2 regions of the Agromyces sp. NPDC056389 genome follow, and region 1 is predicted to be linked to the other one. Evidence: predicted binding sites of a transcription regulator. Region 1 holds the regulator's gene; the other holds the start of a gene.

Region 1 (9,705 bases):
TCGTGAGGTAGCTCGCCTGCTGGTCGGGGGCGTCCCAGAACCACGTCGTCCATCCGCCGGCCGTCTCCTCGGGTCGGGGCTGCGTGCCGTTCGCCACGGCGACCTTGCCCTCCGGCACGGTGATCGCGAAGCTGTAGCTCGCCTTGTCGGTCTGGTGGTCGCTCACGGGGTACCACGTCATCGAGCCTTCGGGCTCGCTCACGACCATGGCGCCATCGCGCGTGGTCACCCAGCCGTAGAGCGCCTCCTCGATGTCGAGCGGCCGCGTGGTCGGCCCCCCGTATTCGACGACCACCCGTGCGCTCTGGCCCGCCTTGAGTTTCGGGCGGGGCTGCACCGTGAGCTCCCAGACGCGTTCTGCGTCGTTCTGGACCTGCCAGTAGGCGGCTCCCTCGACCACTGCTCCGGTGGCCGGAGGGGCGACGAGCTTCGCGGTCTTGCCGTTCACCGTCAGCGAGCTGACCGTCATGCCGCGGAGGTCGAGGTTGAACCGGTCGAGGTCCTGCGTGGCGACGAGGTCGATCGTTGCGGTGCCCTCGAACTGCCCCTCGAGGGGTGCGGGCGCGGCCGCGGGCGGCGAGTACGTGACGCCGAGGTCGTAGTGCTGCACGTCGTAGCCGCCGTTGCCGGCGTTCGGGAAGTACGCATCACCGGCCCCGGGTGCGCCCGCCGTGTAGCGCGGCCCACCCGCTGCTCCTGGCGCTGCGACCGCTCCGGTCGCCCCGAGCCCTCCGATCACCGCGAGCGCGACCGTCAGGCCGCCGACCAGCTTCATCCGTCTCCCGTTCACGATCGTTCCCCTCATCGTCTCCACGTGGCGCTTGCGCGAAACTCTAGGGATGCGCGGACGAGGCCGGTAGCCCCCGGCGCGGAATACTGGACGCCTGCTGTGAGTTGAGTCAAGTACACTCAAGTTTCACCGCCTCGACTTGACACGTTCACGGGGCGCTGAGAAGCTTGAGTCGGCAAGGCTCAAGTCTTGCCTCAGGTACTTCGGTTGCGGGCCAGGAAGGGTCGAACCGGTATCCGGCCAGCTGATCCACAGGCCGTGCGGCACTCGCGTGCGGCCCGGACCGCTGGCGGAGAGAAGGAGAACACACATGTCACGTGCAGTAGGAATCGACCTCGGCACCACCAACTCGGTCGTCGCGGTCCTCGAGGGCGGCGAGCCCACGGTCATCGCGAACGCGGAGGGTCTGCGCACCACTCCGTCGGTCGTCGCATTCACGAAAGACGGCGAGGTGCTCGTCGGCGAGACCGCGAAGCGCCAGGCCGTCACCAACGTCGACCGCACCATCGCGTCGGTCAAGCGCCACATGGGCACCGATTGGAAGACCGACGAGATCGACGGCAAGCAGTACACGCCGCAGGAGATCTCGGCGCGCATCCTGCAGAAGCTGAAGCGAGACGCTGAGCAGTACCTCGGCGACACCGTCACCGACGCCGTCATCACGGTCCCCGCGTACTTCAACGACGCCGAGCGCCAGGCCACCAAGGAGGCCGGCGAGATCGCGGGCCTCAACGTGCTGCGCATCATCAACGAGCCCACCGCGGCCGCGCTCGCGTACGGCCTCGACAAGGGCAAGGAAGACGAGCTCATCCTGGTCTTCGACCTCGGTGGCGGCACGTTCGACGTGTCCCTCCTCGAGGTGGGCAAGGACGACGACTTCTCGACCATCCAGGTGCGCGCCACCGCGGGCGACAACCGCCTCGGCGGCGACGACTGGGACCAGCGCATCGTCGACTGGCTCATCAAGAAGTTCAAGGAGTCGACGGGCGTCGACGTCTCGAACGACAAGATCGCGAAGCAGCGCCTGAAGGAGGCCGCCGAGCAGGCCAAGAAGGAACTCTCCTCGAACCTGAAGGCGTCCATCCAGCTGCCCTACCTCTCGCTCACCGAGAACGGCCCCGCGAACCTCGACGAGACGCTCACGCGCGCCGAGTTCGAGAACATGACGAGCGACCTGCTCGACCGCACCAAGAAGCCGTTCGAAGACGTCATCCGCGAGGCGGGCGTCAAGCTCTCCGACATCGCGCACGTCGTGCTCGTCGGTGGATCGACGCGCATGCCCGCGGTCAGCGAGCTCGTGAAGAAGGAGACCGGCCAGGAGCCCAACAAGGGCGTCAACCCCGATGAGGTCGTCGCCGTCGGCGCCGCCCTCCAGGCGGGCGTCCTGAAGGGCGAGCGCAAGGACGTTCTGCTCATCGACGTCACCCCCCTCAGCCTCGGCATCGAGACCAAGGGCGGCATCATGACGAAGCTCATCGAGCGCAACACGGCCATCCCCACGAAGCGCAGCGAGACCTTCACGACCGCCGACGACAACCAGCCGTCGGTCGCGATCCAGGTCTTCCAGGGCGAGCGCGAGTTCACGCGCGACAACAAGCCGCTCGGCACCTTCGAGCTCACCGGCATCGCGCCGGCGCCGCGGGGCATCCCGCAGATCGAGGTCACGTTCGACATCGACGCCAACGGCATCGTGCACGTGTCCGCGAAGGACAAGGGCACGGGCAAGGAGCAGCGCATGACGATCTCGGGCGGCTCGAGCCTCCCGAAGGACGACATCGAGCGCATGGTGCGCGAGGCCGAAGAGCACGCCGCCGAAGACAAGGCGCGTCGCGAGTCGGCCGAGACCCGCAACCAGGCCGAGCAGCTCGTCTACTCGATCGAGAAGCTCATCAAGGACAACGACGACAAGCTCCCCGCTGACGTCAAGTCCGAGGTGCAGGGCGATGTCGACGCGCTGAAGACCGCGCTCGCCGGCGACGATGACGAGGCCGTGAAGTCGGCCTTCGAGAAGCTCAACGCATCGCAGGGCAAGCTCGGCGAGGCGATCTACGCCCAGTCGCAGCAGGCCGACGCGAGCACCGCGGCCGGCGAAGACGCGAACGCGTCGGGCGCCGAGGGCGACCAGTCCTCCGACGAAGACGTCGTCGACGCCGAGGTCATCGACGACGAGGAAGAGAAGAAGTAGCCATGGCAGACGAGAAGGAGACTCCCGAGGTCCCCGATCCCGACGCCGGCGCCACCGACGAGGTGACGGATGCCGCGGCATCCGTCACCCCGGAGGGGGCCGACCTCGAGGTCGACGACGACGAGGTGCTCACGGTCGACGACATCCTGAACGCGGCGAACGCCGAGGTGCAGGAGCCGAGCGACGAGCACCTGGCCGATCTCAAGCGCATCACCGCGGAGTACGCCAACTACCGCAAGCGCACCGAGGCGAATCGCGAGCTCGAGCGCGAGCGCGCCGTCGGCGCGGCCGTGGCCGTGCTGCTGCCAGTGCTCGACGACCTCGACCGTGCCGAGAAGCACGGCGACCTCGAGGGCGACGCTCCGTTCGCGACCATCGCCGCGAAGCTGCGCGGCTCGGTCGAGAAGCTCGGCCTCACCGCGTTCGGCGAGGTCGGCGAGGCGTTCGACCCGCAGCGTCACGAGGCGATCTTCCAGCAGCCCTCGGACGACGTCGAGATCGACACGATCGCCGACGTCGTCGAGACCGGGTACACCCTCGGCGGCACGCTGCTCCGCGCAGCGAAGGTCGTCGTGAAGACCCCGCAGTAGACCCGACTCGGCCGGCCCGCGGCATCCGTTCGCGGATGTCGCCGGCCGGCCGACACGGTTTTCCGACAGACTCAAGACAGACTTCAGACACACACGAGAGAGGAGGTGCCGGTGGCCAGTCAGGATTGGTTCGACAAGGACTTCTACAAGGTGCTCGGCGTCTCCAAAGACGTGAGCGACGCGGAGCTCAAGAAGACGTACCGCAAGCTCGCGCGCAAGTACCACCCCGACTCCAACCCCGGCGACGCTGCCGCCGAGGCGAAGTTCAAGGAGATCAGCGAGGCGCACTCCGTGCTCGCCGACCCCGAGCAGCGCAAGGAGTACGACGCCGTGCGGGCCATGGGGTCCGGCGCCCGATTCACCGCGCCGGGCAGTGCCGGCGGCGCCGGCGGCTTCGAAGACGTCTTCGGCGGCATGTTCGGCCAGGGCGGCGGAGGCCGCAGCCAGTCGTACACGTTCCAGCAGGGCGGCGACTACGACGACCTGCTCGGCGGGCTCTTCGGCGGCGGTCGCTTCGGCCAGCCGACGGGCGGCTACCGCGGCGCCGGCGGCCCGACCAAGGGCCGTGATGTCACGGCGTCGACGACGCTCGACTTCGTCACCGCCACCAAGGGCGACCAGATCACCCTGCAGACCTCCGAGGGCAAGCCGATCACGGTGCGCATCCCGGCGGGCGTCGCCGACGGGCAGAAGATCCGCCTGCGCGGCAAGGGGATGCCCTCGCCCGACGGCGGCGAGCCCGGCGACATCGTGCTGACCGTGACCGTGCGGAAGCACCCCGTCTTCGAGCGCGACGGCCTGAACCTCCGGGTCACCGTGCCCGTCACGTTCGCAGAGGCCGCGCTCGGCGCGACCATCCAGGTGCCGACGCTCGGCGGCGATCCCGTGAAGCTGCGGGTCGCCCCCGGCACGCCGAGCGGTCGAGTGCTGCGCGTCAAGGGCCGCGGCGTCACGACATCGAAGGGCACCGGAGACCTGCTCGCGGTCGTGCAGGTCGCCGTTCCCTCGCACCTCTCGAAGGACGCGGAGGCGAAGCTCGAGGAGTTCGCCGCCCTGCTCCCCGACGAGAACCCCCGCGACGAGCTGCTCGCGAAGGCGAAGGGCTAGGCGATGGAGATGAACGAGAGGAGCCCGCTCTTCGTCATCTCCGTCGCCGCCGAGCTTGCGGGCATGCACCCGCAGACGCTCCGCCAGTACGACCGGCTCGGGCTCGTCTCACCGACCCGCACCGCGGGCAAGTCGCGCCGCTACTCGATGCACGACGTCGTGCAGTTGCGCGAGATCGCCCAGCTCTCGAGCGAGGGCGTGAGCCTCGAGGGCATCCGCCGGGTGCTCGGGCTCGAAGACGAGGTGGCGACGCTGCGCGCTCGCGTGCGCGAACTCGAGGGCGCGCTCGCCGACGAGATGCTGAACCGCCCCGGCCGCCGCGTCTTCGCAGCGGGTTCGGCCGGCGAGGTCATCTCCCTGAAGGCCGGCACGCGGGTGCGCCGCGAGAACGCGGTCGTCGTGTGGCGTCCGCTCGAGCGGGACTAGTCGGGCTCAGCGGGCCTGCTCGGTTCAGCGACCCCAGGCGGAGGCCGGAGCCTCGATGACCTCGTAGGGTCGTGAGCTCCAGTGGGTGCCGTAGCCGTAGTGGCTCGAGGCCCACGCCGAGGCCCAGATCGCCTGCGCGGTGGCATCGGCCGAATCGCCCTGAGCGAGTGCGGCGTCGACCTCAGGGTATCGACCCGACTGCAGGTTCTGGGCGGCGTAGAACGCGGCCTCGATGAGCGTCGGATAGCTGCCGAGGCCCGAGCCGCCGCCCGAACCCTGCCCGTTGTTCAACGGGTTGTTGCGGTTCCACCAGTTGTCGGCGCCGTTCTCCTGGCGCATCCAGCGCATCATGAAGGTGACGTTCTCCTCGGTCACCGGCCAGGCGCCCTCGACGAGCACGAGCTTGGCCCAGTCGACGTTCGTGCCGCCGGCGACGAGGGTCTGGGCGCCGGTGGTCGCGACATAGGACTCGTGCGAGACAGTCGGGGCCGTGACATCCGATGCGACCTTGAGGTCTTGCACATCGCCGAGGTGCGGAGCGCTCGCAGACGCGAACGACGCGAGACCGCCGGGCTGCGGCAGCGGCGCGAAGGCGAGTCCGGCGAGCAGGCCGAGCACCGAGAGCACTGCGGCCGCTGCGAGCGATCGGCGCGGCTGACGTGCACGCGACGGCACCGGCCGCCGGGGACGCGTCACGGGCGTCGCGACCTCATGTCGCGCCGCCCGTCGTCCCCCGGTCCGTGCGTCCTGCATGCGGCACCGAGGGTAGCAAACCCCGCCGAGAGCCGCACCCAGTGAAGAAATCGGTGGTGATCGACCCTCAGCGGATGCCGGCCGCCGCGGCCACAGGGGATGCAGCCTGACGGCGCGCGAGCCGGCGTCGCCGGAACCACTTGTCGCCCTCGACCACGACCAGGAGGACCAGGGTCAGCCCGATGCACTCGAGCCACTGCCAGCCCGTGAGCGACACGGTGCCGAGCATGCGCTGGAACAGCCCCAGCTCGGTCGAGACGACGATGAGCACGACCGGCCAGATCAGGATCTTCGCGACCGCAGCGATGGGCGGGAGCAGGCCCGACTCGGGCGTGCGGCGCATGAGCAGGGCGCTCAGCACGGTGGAGAGCCCGAGCACGACGTACGCCATCGTCATCGACGCGGTCGGCTCGACCGGGCTCGGCACGTCGGGCCCCCACACGAGCGGCACGAGCGCGATGAGGAAGATGACCGCGCCGTAGACCAGCCACTCCACGAGCGACACCCGGTTGACGACGCCGACCTTCGGATCGCGCGGCGGGTGGTTCATGATGCCGGGCGGATTCGCGTCGGCGGCGATCGCGATCACCGCGAACAGGGCCACGAAGAAGTTGATGAACAGCACCTGGGCCGGGAACAGCGCGACGCCCTCCGCGATCGAGAACGCGCTCGCGGCGAGGAAGAGCATGATCAGGCTCAGCAGCTGCGTCATCTGGAAGCGCAGGTACGCGGTGATCTTCGAGTAGACGATGCGGCCGAGCTCGACGGCGTGCACGAGCGTCGCGAAGTTGTCGTCGGTGAGCACGAGCTTCGCGGCCTGCTTCGTCACCTCGGATCCCGAGCCCATGGCGACGCCGATGTTCGCCTGCTTGATCGCCGCCGCATCGTTCACGGCGTCGCCCGTCATCGCGACGATGGCGCCGTCGGCCTGCAGGAGCCCGACCAGTCGCAGCTTGTCGTCGGGCGTGACCCTGCCGAAGACGTGCAGGTCGGGGAGGCGACGCGCGAGTTCCTCGTCGCTCATCTGCTTGAGGTCGGCGCCGCTGACGGCCCCGGTGCCGAGACCCAGCTCGGCGCCGATCGCGCCGGCCGTGACGGCGTGGTCGCCCGTGATCATGCGCACGTCGATGCCGGCCCGGTGCGCCACCTCGACGGCGGCCTTCGCCTCGGCTCGCAGCGGGTCGACGATGCCGACGATGCCGAGGAGTGCGAGATCGGACACCCACGACATCGGGTCGGCCGCGACCCTGCCCTCGTCGGCGTCGTCGAGGAATCGGGCGGCGAAGGCGAGCGTGCGAAGGCCGGTGGCCGACATGCGCTCGAGTTCCGCCGTCGCCGCGTCGGATGCCACGGGCACGATCTCCCTCGTCTCGCTCAGCATCGTGACGCAGCGCCCGAGCACCACGTCGGGCGCGCCCTTCACGATGAGCACGAGCCGCCGCTCACCCTGCACCGGGATGCGCTGCAGGGTGGCCATGAACTTGTAGTCGGAATCGAACGGCACCTCGGCGAGGCGCGGGTAGTCCTTGCGGGCCTGATCGGCGTCGATGCCGAGTCGCGCGGCGAGCACCACGAGCGCGGCCTCGGTCGGGTCGCCCACGACGTCGCCTTCCGGCGACACCTTCGCGTCGTTCGGCAGGCTGATCGCGAGTCCGAGGGTGGGCGCGTCGAGCGGCTCGTCGGACGTGCCGAGCACCTTCCCCTCGAACGAGTAGCCCTCACCGACGACCCGGTAGGTGTTGCCGCCGAACCAGGCGGTGCGCACCGTCATCTTGTTGAGCGTGAGGGTGCCGGTCTTGTCCGAGCAGATCGCGCTCGTGGCGCCGAGCGTCTCGACGTCGTTCAGCGACGTGACGATCGCACGCTCCTTCGCGAGCCGCGAGGCTCCCCAGGCGAGCAGGCTCTGCACGAACACCGGCAGGCCGGTCGGGATCGCGGAGATCGCGACGGCCGTGGCCAGGAACAGCAGCTCGTCGAGGCTCTGTCCCCGTGCGAAGCCGATGATCACGATCACGAGCACGGCGCTCCAGGCGATGATGCCGAGCACCTTCGTGAGCCCGTCGAGCTCGAGCTGCAGGGGCGACTTCTTGTCGCCCACCTGCGTGAGCAGCGAGGCGATGCGGCCCATCTGCGTGCGCATGCCCGTCTCGACGACGACGACGCGCGCGGTGCCGCGAGTGACCGACGTGTTCTGGAACACCATCGACGTGCGATCGGCGAGTGCGGTCTCGGCGGGGTTCTCGGCCGGGCCCTTGGGAATCGGCAGCGACTCCCCGGTGAGCGAGGACTCCTGGGTCTCGAGGTTCGCTGACCTGAGGATCCGGCCGTCGGCGGGCGCGAGATCACCCGACTCCAGCTCGACGATGTCGCCCGGGACGAGTCCCGTCGCGTCGATCTGGAGCAGTGCGCCATCGCGGATGACCCGTGCCTTCGGGGTCTGCAGCTTCGCGAGCGCATCGACGCTGCGGCGCGCCTTGACCTCCTGCTGCGTACCCGTGATCACGTTGAACAGCACCAGGATCGCCACGATGATCGCCGTGGTCACCTGGCCGATGAGGAGCGACACGATCGTCACCGCGATGAGCATCAGGGTCATGAGCTCGAGCACCTGGCTGAGCGCGATGCGCCAGACGCTCGGCGGCGGAGCGCTCTGGAGCGCGTTGGGCCCCGCTTCGGCGAGTCGCCGCTCGGCCTCGGCCGCGGTGAGCCCGCGGGTCGCATCGGTCTTCGCCTGCACGATCACGTCGTCGGGGGCGAGGGCCCACCATTCGACGGCGTGGTCGTCGGTCGTGCTGTGCTGAGCTTCGATGGTCATCGCGAACCCCCAGAAGTCATATCGACACTCGACAGGCTAGTCCGGCGGACACCGTGAGCGGGAGAGGGAGTCGACATCGATTCGACGCGTCGTACGCTGGGGTGATGCCCTTCGAGTTCGGTGCCCTGCGGCGCCACCCCGATGTCGAAGGCCCGGGACTCGAGGCATCGGATGCCGCGGACCGCCTGATCCTCGACGAGGCCGCGGCGCTCATCGGTGCCGCGGGGCCCGGCGAGGTCGTCGTCATCGACGACTCCTACGGGGCCCTCGCCCTCGCCGCTGCCGACGCCGGCGCACGGGGCATCCGCGTGCACCAGGATCTCGTGACGGGAGAGCGGGCGCTCGCCGAGAACGCGCGCCGGCTCGGCCTCGGGAGCGAGGTGCGTTCGCTGCCGCTCGGCCCCGCGCTCGTCGCGGGCGCGCGGGTCGTGCTCATGCGCCTGCCGCGCTCGCTCGACCGGCTCGACGAGGTGTCGCAGCTCATCTCGGAGCACGCCGACCGCGGGGTCGTCGTGGCCGCCGGCGGCAGGATCAAGCACATGTCCCTCGCGATGAACGACGTGCTCGGTCGCAGCTTCGCGCGGGTCGACGTGAGCCGCGCCCGGCAGAAGTCGCGCGTGCTGCTCGCGCGCGAGCCCGTCGTCCCGCCGCGTCCGCCGGCTCCGGTCGCCGTGCACTGGCCGCGCAGCGCCCGGCACGACGACCTCGGCCTCACGGTCGTCGCCCACGGCGGCGTCTTCGCCGGCACCGGTGTCGACATCGGCACCCGGTTCCTGCTCGAGCAGTTGGGCGACGCGGTCCCGGATGCCGCCACCGCCGTCGATCTCGCGTGCGGCACGGGCGTCGTGGCGGCATGGCTCGCACGAGAGCGACCCGCGCTGCGGGTCACGGCGACCGACCGGTCGGCATCGGCCGCGGCATCCGCTCTGCTGACGGCCGATGCCAACGGAGTCGGCGACCGCGTGCACGTCACCCGCGCCGACGGCCTCGAAGCGCTCCCCGATGCGAGCGAGCGCCTCATCGTGCTGAATCCGCCGTT
Region 2 (9,705 bases), on a different contig from region 1:
GAGGGTGGCAGCCCGTTCGAGCCGGGCCGGGTCCGGGGAACCCACCGCGCTGCGGGAGCGATCGGGGTTCCCAACTTGCGGGCCGACGCCCGAGCCGCGGGACAAGTCGACGGGCACCCGCCGCCGGCTCGGAGGCGTCGATGTCGTGGATTCGGGCTGCGGCCCAACGGCCGTCTCGTCGATAACATCGCGGTGTGCTCCAGACTGTGCTCACCGCCGCCATCGCTGCGCTCGTCGCGTTCCTGTTCTCCGCGTTGAACGACGTGATGACTGAACGCCGCTCGTTCAAACACCGGTGGGATAGGGATGTCTTCGATCTGAGCGTTTCGTTTCTGGGTGCCACTCGGCGGCTCTGGCATCTTGCGGGTGAGCACGCAGCGTCGGACCCAGAAGCCCTGAATTCCGCGCATCAAGAACTGCGCATTGAGTGTGGCAAGCTGCTCGTTCTGGCGAATCCGATGCTGGGTGAAGCCGCCCTGCGGGTACAACGCGAGGCCTACGCGGTAGTCAAAGTCGCTACCGGCGAAGCCGACCCGCGGCCGGCTGAGGGCGACCCGACGCAACGATTGGTGACGGCGATCGACCGTTTCAGTCGCGCGGCGCGATCACAACTCTCACTGCCGGATCTGGCGATGACTCGCCTGGACTGAGTCCTTCAATCGCGAACGCTTCCGCGCGGTTCTGATCTCGTGCTCAAGTTACGGAATCGTTCCCTCTCGCTGTGATACGCAATATGGTCGACCCTGTGGATCTGCCGCAGTTCAGCGCTGTATATGCCTACCGCGAAGTAATGAACTACGTTGCGGAGAGGGTGCCGCCCTCCACAGCGCGAGAAATGGCTGAGGTGAACAAGTACCGTCAGATCGGCATCGACGCGCTCAACTCGTTTGGCACGCACTGGGTCGATGACAGCCAATTGATCGAAGCAGTAGCCGCTCGCGCTAAACCAGCTCTATCGGTCGACTATCCAGATGGCGGCAATGAGCCGTTGCCGCTCGCACGAGCTCGCTACACCACCTGGCTCCTACAACATGCCCACCTTGCTGCGCGACGGGAGAGAGACAGGCGACAAGGCATCGCGCGTGGTGCGATCACCGACCCTCTTCAACCCGTGGTAGATCCTGCGCCAGCGCCACAGCCGTTTGGGGTGTCAGATCGAGGCGCCGAAGAACTTGTTGCTCAATGGATGCGGTATCTGGGTGCCCCGGCCGCCATGACCACTCAGTTCTCAGGTGATGGCGGGATCGATGTCGTCTCGGACCTCTTTATCGCGCAAGTGAAGAACTACCGCGCCTCGATCTCGATCGCTTCGATGCGCGAACTTGCCGGCGTGGCCGCAGTCGATCGTCGCAAACCCCTGTTCTTCACTTCCGGGGTGTACCCACCCTCCGCAATAGGATTCGCGGATCAATCCGGCATTGCGCTGTTCTGCTACGACGCCATAGCGGGCACGATCGCAGGCAAGAACGACCTAGGCCGGCGTGGGGTGCAGCATGGGCTGCCCTCACTCCTCAAGGACTAGGGGATTAGGGGTCTCCAACTCGCCGCACAGCCGCCTCGATCACGTTCGCAGTGCCCTCGATGTGCACCCGCCACGGGTGGTGCACCTCCGCGTGGTCTCGGCGGCCGCTAGGCGCCAGGAGCGATCGGTGCGATGTTTGCGGCGAGTCGCTTCGTCCCGTAATCATCAAACTCCACAACGATGACCTCATTCGGACCGCCGGCAATTCTGACCACGACACCTGGGCCGAATTGGTCGTGCAAGATCGTCTGCCCGACATTGATGGCACCATCCGGGAACTTCTCGTGCGGCACTCCTTGAGACCATTCGAATGTGGCTTGCTGGTCGATGATCAGGATTTCTCGGGGAATGCGTCGTCTCAGCGGAGTCAAGATGGAGTACAGCAGCAGGAGCAAGACTGGAACAGTGGCGACCATGACCACCGTTCGAAATAGCACACGCTCTTCAACCGGCGTGGATTCCAGGCGTGGCCGCAATCCTAGGATGGGTCGGAGATCCCACTGGAGGAACTCGCTGAGCAAAATCAAGACCACGGCCAAGCAGGTGATTGCTGCCATGAAGAGCACTGCGAGACGCGGCCCCCGATAGTAGTCTCGAACACGAGCGATGAATCCGAGTTTTGCCCGTTCGCGAGCCCGGGGTGCAAGGTCGACGTTCTTGATCTCGCGGATATCAGCACCTTTGAGTGTGCCGCCAAGCTCTGCTTCGGCATTCGTCAAGTGAAGGACCTCCACGACGAATCCGTCCGTCGGGTCGAGGAAATCAAAGCTGATCTCGGCGACACCAGGACTCGTGACGGAGGTGTTGGCCTGAATTTGGGTGCGACTCATGGTGACAATCCGTGCAGAGAGTACGGAGTCGTCAGGGCCCAATCTGATGCGGAGCGGATCAGCAGCAGTGAGGTCGTCGCGTCGGATCGTGTCGCCACGCTTGCTCCAGACAGCTACGTATGTTCGGGTGAGGCGAGTAAGTTCAGCGCCACGGAACTTGAGCTGAAGGCCACCATTAAGCAGCGAGTCGTCGGGGGCGATCAATTCTTCTTGGTCGATCGCGTAACGGAGGTCTGGCCTTTGACGGTTTCGGCGAGCGAGGAACCACGTCACAGGAATACCGACGACGAAGAGCGCAATCGCCAGCCATTCAGAAAAACCCAATTGCATCTCCTTTGGAACACGCCCTCGTGCGCTCTGCGGAGCATATCGGGTACCGACACAAATGGCATGGCATGACATCGGAGCGCGCAGCAACACCGATCGGGGACGACAAACTGAAGAGAACGTCGGTGGGTGGGCTCCTTCGCGTTGGTCGATCTTGGGCAGGTCGTCGGCGTTGAAGCTCGTGCGCAGGATTCGGGGTCGCGCTGGTGCACCACCTTTCCGACCGACAGCGTTGGAACAGACCTCAAGATGGCGCCTCGGCCAACCCGGTCGCATTCGTTCTCGGTTCGGCGGTTGTCGATGATGATCTGGTGGGCAATGAGGTGCGACGGAGGCGCCAGCGAGGGCGTCGGAAAGACTTTGCTCATGAGGAAATGAAACCTTCGAGGCGCCGAGCTTGAACGACGCTATCGAGATCGCGGGCGGCATGGAGTGGCGCCCCAAACCGAGTATCTGGTCCGCTGTCGGGGTGGCGACGTGGTGGAGCCAGCGGCGGATTTCGATCTGCATTGCCAGTTTGGAGCTCTTGAGCAGCACTGTGCTTCGCCGTCCTTGTCGGTATCGCCAATATGCTGACGCAATGGATCGTCGGTATCAGGTCTTTATCAGTTCCACATTCATCGACTTGATCGATGAGCGGCGCGAGGTCATCGAAGCCTTGCTTGAGATGGACGCGATACCCGCGGGTATGGAACTTTTCGCAGCAGGCAACACCGACCAGTGGACGCTCATCAAGCAAGTGATTGACCAGAGCGACTACTACCTGGTGATCGTCGGCGGTCGGTATGGCAGCACAACCGCAGAAGGTGTGTCATTTACTGAGATGGAGTACGACTACGCCGTCGAGCAAGGCGTTCCCGTAATGGGGTTTGTGCACGGGCATCCAAATGACATCCCTGCGGGCCGCACGGAGCTGAATCCTGAGGCGCGGACGAAGCTGGACGCGTTCCGCGAGAAGGTCAAGCAGAAGATCGTTAAGGAGTACACGACGCCCGCTGAACTCGGTGGAGTTGTCTCTCGCGGGCTGATCAAGTTGCAGCGAGACTTTCCCCGGCCTGGTTGGGTGCGCGGTGACATGGCGATGACGCCTGAGACGGAAGCGCGAATGGCGGAGTTGCGAGCCGAGTTAGCTGAACTTCGACAGGCAGCGGCCGAGAAGAGCGAGGCCGAGGCCTTGCCAAAGATCGAGGGTCTCGCGTCGGGCGAGGACCCCTTCGATTTCGCCATAAGAATCACGGGCAAGCACGTTCGCGACCAAGCGAAGCAGTCGTATCTAAGGAAGACCTACGTCTGGACTATCGCGTACGAAACGACCTGGAACGAGATCATTCAGATGGTCGGGCCGTCGCTAATGGACGAGGCATCGGAGAGGGAAATCAGAGAATCACTTCAAAACCTCGGAAGAAGCTTGATACGGGAGCAGACGGAAAAATGGCCGGACGCAATCCTCGAATGGTCCGAGAGAGAGGTGTCGGACGCGACCGTTGGCGATGTGCTTGTCCAATTGTTCGCGCTTGACCTAATTGCGCACGGCAAGAAGAAGAGGACGATGAGCGACCACAACCGCTACTGGATGCTGACTCCCGCAGGACAAGACCAGGTGATGCGCCTGCGCGCTCTCCGCCAACCGGCACCGGGCGAACGCAGAGCACGACGCCAGGGGGAATTGGAGAGGCTGACAGTACCTCGCCTCCGAGCGATGGCACTCGACCATGAGTTGGACGGTAAAGGAGTCAAGGCGGAACTGGTCCGATCCATCCTTTCGGCCGAAGGGCACGCTTCAGATTGAGAGTGCCGCTGCAAGGTTGCCCTTGTCGGCTCGTCGCAACCTTCGACTAGAGGGGAGCGTTAGCCACGGCCGAGGCATGCGACGATCCAGAGCACCACGACGATACGGTTCATGACTTGCTTTCGGCCACCCACCGAAACGGATCGTTGAGTGTGCGAAACGGATCGTTGAGTGTGAAGGAGTGGCCTGCGGCCGGGATGCCTCAGGGTCCGCGGGAATACCCACGCCCCCTCCGCGTTGAACTTGAGCGTACCCCACTCAAGTTCCAGGAGGATTGGTGCCCGAAGACTTCAACCCCGAAGCCGGCGCGAGCTCGTTCGACGAGTTTCTCGCCCGCTACCTCGCGGGTGAGCAGGCGCGTCAGGCTCGGTCGATCGACCTCAGCCGGTTCCTGACCGCCCGTACTCAAGGCATCCTGCGTCAAGCAGGACGCTTCGCGCTAGAGCGCGGCCAGACCGAGCTCGACGCCCTGCACATCCTGCGCGTGATCGTCGAAGACGAGAGCGTCAAGCAGGCGATCGCCCGCATCGGCGTCGCCCCCGAGCGGCTCATCACCGCGACCGAGGCGCGCCTGCCCGCTGCCGGCGAGACCGCCGACATCAACGCGGCCACGATCACCCCGAGCGCCTCCCGCGCGCTGTTCCACAGCTACCAGGTGGCGCGCTCGGCCGGCTCGACCTACATCGACCCCGAGCACCTCTTCTTCGCGCTCGTGCTGGGGCAAGACGCCCCTGCCGGCCAGGTGCTCGCGCGCGCCGGCGTCACCGCCGAGGCCCTCACGCAGGGCATGCGCGAGACGGTCGAAGCGGGCATGCCGGGTGCCGACGGCGAGACGGATGCCTCGGGCATGCCGGGCGCCGGGGCATCCGACACCCCCATGCTCGACAAGTTCGGCACCGACCTCACCGAGCTGGCCGCGAACGGCGAGCTCGACCCCGTGATCGGCCGTGCCGACGAGATCGAGCAGACCATCGAGATCCTCAGCCGTCGCACCAAGAACAACCCGGTGCTGATCGGCGAGGCCGGCGTCGGCAAGACGGCGATCGTCGAGGGCCTCGCCCGCGCGATCGTCGAGGAGTCGGTGCCCGAGGCACTGCTCGACAAGCGCGTCATCTCGCTCGACCTGCCCGGCATGCTCGCGGGCACCCGCTACCGCGGTGACTTCGAGGAGCGCCTCACCAAGACCATGGAGGAGATCGCCGCGCACAAGGGCGAGCTCATCATCTTCATCGATGAGATCCACACCGTGGTCGGGGCGGGCGGCTCGGGCGACGGCGGCACCGACGCGGGCAACATCTTGAAGCCGCGCCTCGCGCGCGGCGAGCTGCACCTCGTGGGCGCGACGACGCTCAAGGAGTACCGCACGATCGAGAAGGACCCCGCCCTCGAACGCCGGTTCCAGCCGGTGCGCGTGGGGGAGCCCTCCATCGAAGACGCCGTGCTCATCCTCCACGGGCTGAAGCCCGCCTACGAGGAGCACCACGGCGTGCAGTACACGGATGCCGCGCTCCGCGCCTCCGTCGAGCTGAGCGCCCGCTACCTCACCGACCGGGTGCTGCCCGACAAGGCCATCGACCTCATCGATCAGGCAGGTGCACGTCTGCGCCTCAAGCTCGGCATGAAGACGGATGTCTCCGCGCTCATCGCGCGACTCGCCGACCTCGAGGCCGACAAGAACGCCGCCGTCGGCGCCGAGCACTACGAAGAGGCCTCGCGCATTCGCGACGAGATCTCGAAGGTGCAGGATCGGCTGGAGGCAGCCACCGAGAAGGGGCGCGCCGCGGCATCCGCCGGGCTCGGCTCCGACGCGGCCGAGCGCTCGACCGTGATCGACGAGGCCGAGATCGCCGGGGTGATCTCGCGGGCCACCGGCATTCCGGTGAACCGCCTCACCGAGAGCGAGCGAGAGCGCCTCGGCGACCTTGAGGGCGAGCTGCACGCGCGCGTCATCGGTCAGGACGACGCGGTCACCGCGGTCGCCAAGGCCGTGCGCCGCAGCCGCACCGGCATGGGCGACGCCAAGCGCCCGGTCGGGTCGTTCCTGTTCCTCGGGCCGACGGGTGTCGGCAAGACCGAGCTGGCGCGGGCGCTGGCGTCGTCGCTCTTCGACGACGAGCAGGCGATCGTGCGCTTCGACATGAGCGAGTTCGGCGAGCGGCACACCGTGTCGCGGCTCGTCGGCGCCCCTCCCGGCTACGTCGGGTACGACGAGGCCGGGCAGCTCACCGAGCGCGTGCGGCGCAACCCGTACTCGATCGTGCTGTTCGACGAGATCGAGAAGGCGCACCCCGACGTGTTCAACCTGCTGCTGCAGGTGCTCGACGACGGACGCCTGACCGACGGCCAGGGCCGCACCGTCGACTTCCGCAACACGGTGATCGTGATGACCTCGAACCTCGGTTCGGAGTTCCTCGCGTCGCGTTCGGGTGCACTCGGCTTCGTCGCCTCGACGGACGGCTCGGGCTTCAGCTCCTCCGATGACGTGCGCAACCGCGTCATGGGCAAGGTGCGCGAGGCCATGCGCCCCGAGTTCCTGAACCGCATCGACGAGATCGTGCTGTTCCAGAAGCTCGACGAGCCGCAGCTCGCGCAGATCGTGCGCCTCATGCTCGGCGCCACCGCGTCGCGGCTCGCCGCGCGCGAGGTCGCCTTCGAGGTGACGGATGCCGCGGTGTCGCTGCTGGCTGAACGCGGCTACGAGCCCGAGTACGGTGCCCGGCCCCTGCGCCGCGTCATCCAGCGCGAGATCGACGACCGCATCAGCGACCTGTTCGTGAGCGGCGAGCTCGGCGATGGCGAGGGCGTGAAGGTGGATGCCGCGGGCGGCGAGTTCGTCGTGGCATCCGTGCCCCGCGCGACCGTGACGCTGCCGCTCGCGGCATAGTCCGTCTGCTCCCAACGAATGCCCGGCCGTCATACGGCCGGGCGTTCGTCGTCTCGGGCGGTGCTGCTGGGATACTGAGCTGTCGCTGCCGTGGCGACCCTCCGTAGGAAAGGAATCGCATGCGCGTCGCACCCCGTTGGTGGATCGGGATCCTCGTCTGGATCGCCTACGTCGTCGTGATCTTCACCGTCGGGCTGCTCTCGGGAGTGCCCTACGACCGATACGGCGACAGCGCAGACACGCTCTTCCGGGGGCCCGTGCTGTTCCTCGCCGCAGGAGCCGTGCTGCTCGTCGTCGCGACGAGCGTGCTCGGCTGGTGGAAGCCCGCGCTCCGCGACGAGCGCCGCAGCTGTCACGCCTGGCCGATCATCGCGCCGGCGCTCATGGCCGTCGCCATCGTGATCTCGCTGACCGCCGGGGTCGACTGGTCGCGCATCGACGGCGGGTATCTCGCAGGGCTCCTGCTGCTCGGCGCGCTCGTGGGCTTCAACGAGGAGCTCGTGAACCGAGGCATCCTGCTCACGAGCCTGCGCGGTACCGTGCGCGAGGTGTGGGTGTGGTTCTCGACGAGCGCGCTCTTCGGGCTCATGCACGCGACCAACCTCTTCTTCGGGCAGGAGTTGCTGCCGACGCTGCAGCAGATCGGCATCGCGTTCCTCGGCGGCACCGCGTTCTACATCGTGCGTCGCGTCTCGGGGAGCCTGATCTGGGCGATGGTGCTGCACGGTGCCTGGGACTTCACGACCTTCGCCGTCGGCCACGCGCCGGGCCAGGTCGCGTTCGGGCCGTTGCTCGGCACGATCGCGCAGGGGCTCGCGCTGGTGTTCGTCTTCTGGACGTTCCGGAGCAAGGGCGAGGATGCCGCGCCGTCGGAGCCCGCGATCGGTACGGCGCGAACGTCGGCAGGCTGACCGACGCGCGCCCGTTCTTCGGTGAGAACGCCCGGCCCTCATCTCGAGGGTCGGGCGTTCGTCGTTCAGCCGGCCGAGATGCCGGCGCCGCTTGTGGCGGGTGCGGGCGAGACATCCAGCCGTTCATTCGCTCCTCGGATCACGAAGGCCACACACGCGAGCCCCATGATGCCCGTGAAGAGGTAGGCGACATTCGCGATGGCCGCGATGTCGCCCTCGTGCCCGACCCCGGTCGCGAACACCGAGAAGTCCCAGACGCCGTGCAGCACCATCGCCCAGATGAGCGAACCGGTCGTGCGGCGCAGGATGTAGAACGCCGTGCTGCCGAGGAACGCGGCGAAGACCTGCATGGTCGTGTCACCGACGGGGGCGCCGAGCAGCACGTTGAGTAGTGCGAGAACCCGAACAGCGCCGAGCTGAGGAACCACACCCAGCCCTCGCCGAGCCGGCTGCGCAGTGCCACGATCAGCAGGCCGCGGTTCACGAGCTCCTCGGTGAACCCGACGAGCAGCAGGGCGACGGATGCCGCGAAGAACGCCCCGCTGTAACTGGCCCAGTCGGTGCCCGCGAGGTTCATCACGGCCGCGACCGCGACGAGGATCGGCACGAAGATCGGCCAGCGGTGCCGGCTGCGTTCACGGTCGAAGATCGCTGGGCGCCACCAGCCGAGCCTCTGATCGTGGCAATGCGATTCTCTCGTGCCCACGAAGTGCGAGGCGTAACCGGCCCGCGGCGTCGCACGTAACCGTGTGAAGTCGCCGCGGTAACCGGTCGAAGACGAACGCCCGGGCCTCCCATTCCCATGTGGGCCTCGCGTTTGCTACGTTCTTGCCATGATGATCGCCGGTGGGCCCGACCTCCGCTCCGCTCCGGACCCTTCGTGACGGGCGTTCTCTCGCGTCTCGCGGCGATCGTTCGGCGAGTCGCGAACAGGCGCACGATCGTGGTCGGCGCCATCGCCCTGGTCGGGCTCGGCATCGCGGCATCCGTCGCAGTCTCGCTCGGCGTTCAAGAAGAGCACCGCCGCCAGGTTCTCGCAGACGTCACGTCGTCGGCCGCCACGCTCGAGACGAAGGCGGCATCCGTCAGCGCGGCAGGTGCGCAGTATGAAGCGGATGTCTCGGCGGCCGCCGAGCTGGCCGCCGAGCTGTCGGCGACGTTGGAGCTGCCGCCGCAGCGCTTCGACCCCGCCGCACGGACGGAGGTCGAGCGAGCACTCGCGCAGCTTGCGAACGCGTCGTCATCACTGCCCGCGCCGAGCGAGTCGATCGTCCTGGTGCGCGATGAGGCCACTCTCGAGGAGTTGCGCTCGGCCGAGAAGGACCTGACCGATGCGATCGGCGACCTCGACGACCGTGCCGATGAACTCGAATCGCGCCGGTCGGAGCTCGCCGACGCGACCGATGAGGCTCGATCCGCTGCGAAGACGCTCGTCGACGGCG

Evidence for each region. Region 1 encodes HspR, which represses chaperone genes until heat shock. Its sites were predicted from a motif close to AAGTTGAGTCNNNNNGACTCAACTT; they were not measured.
Region 2: the regulator HspR is predicted to act here: its motif matches at 4,709-4,733, upstream of ACFCVM_RS18360 (ATP-dependent Clp protease ATP-binding subunit).

Annotation. Positions count from the first base shown of each region.
Region 1 covers NZ_JBHJPN010000001.1:2,209,627-2,219,331, reverse strand. Annotated here, with positions in the region: gene ACFCVM_RS10390 (M1 family metallopeptidase) at 1-790, opposite strand, end outside; gene dnaK (molecular chaperone DnaK) at 1,101-2,975, shown strand; gene ACFCVM_RS10380 (nucleotide exchange factor GrpE) at 2,978-3,565, shown strand; gene ACFCVM_RS10375 (DnaJ C-terminal domain-containing protein) at 3,677-4,672, shown strand; gene ACFCVM_RS10370 (heat shock protein transcriptional repressor HspR) at 4,682-5,098, shown strand; gene ACFCVM_RS10365 (hypothetical protein) at 5,123-5,851, opposite strand; gene ACFCVM_RS10360 (cation-translocating P-type ATPase) at 5,919-8,666, opposite strand; gene ACFCVM_RS10355 (class I SAM-dependent methyltransferase) at 8,771-9,705, shown strand, end outside.
Region 2 covers NZ_JBHJPN010000003.1:480,820-490,524, forward strand. Annotated here, with positions in the region: gene ACFCVM_RS18340 (hypothetical protein) at 195-650, shown strand; gene ACFCVM_RS18345 (restriction endonuclease) at 746-1,522, shown strand; gene ACFCVM_RS18350 (hypothetical protein) at 1,630-3,189, opposite strand; gene ACFCVM_RS18355 (DUF4062 domain-containing protein) at 3,260-4,468, shown strand; gene ACFCVM_RS18360 (ATP-dependent Clp protease ATP-binding subunit) at 4,746-7,352, shown strand; gene ACFCVM_RS18365 (lysostaphin resistance A-like protein) at 7,472-8,263, shown strand; gene ACFCVM_RS18370 (type II CAAX prenyl endopeptidase Rce1 family protein) at 8,329-8,646, opposite strand; partial or broken gene ACFCVM_RS18375 (hypothetical protein) at 8,706-8,840, opposite strand; gene ACFCVM_RS18380 (hypothetical protein) at 9,144-9,705, shown strand, end outside.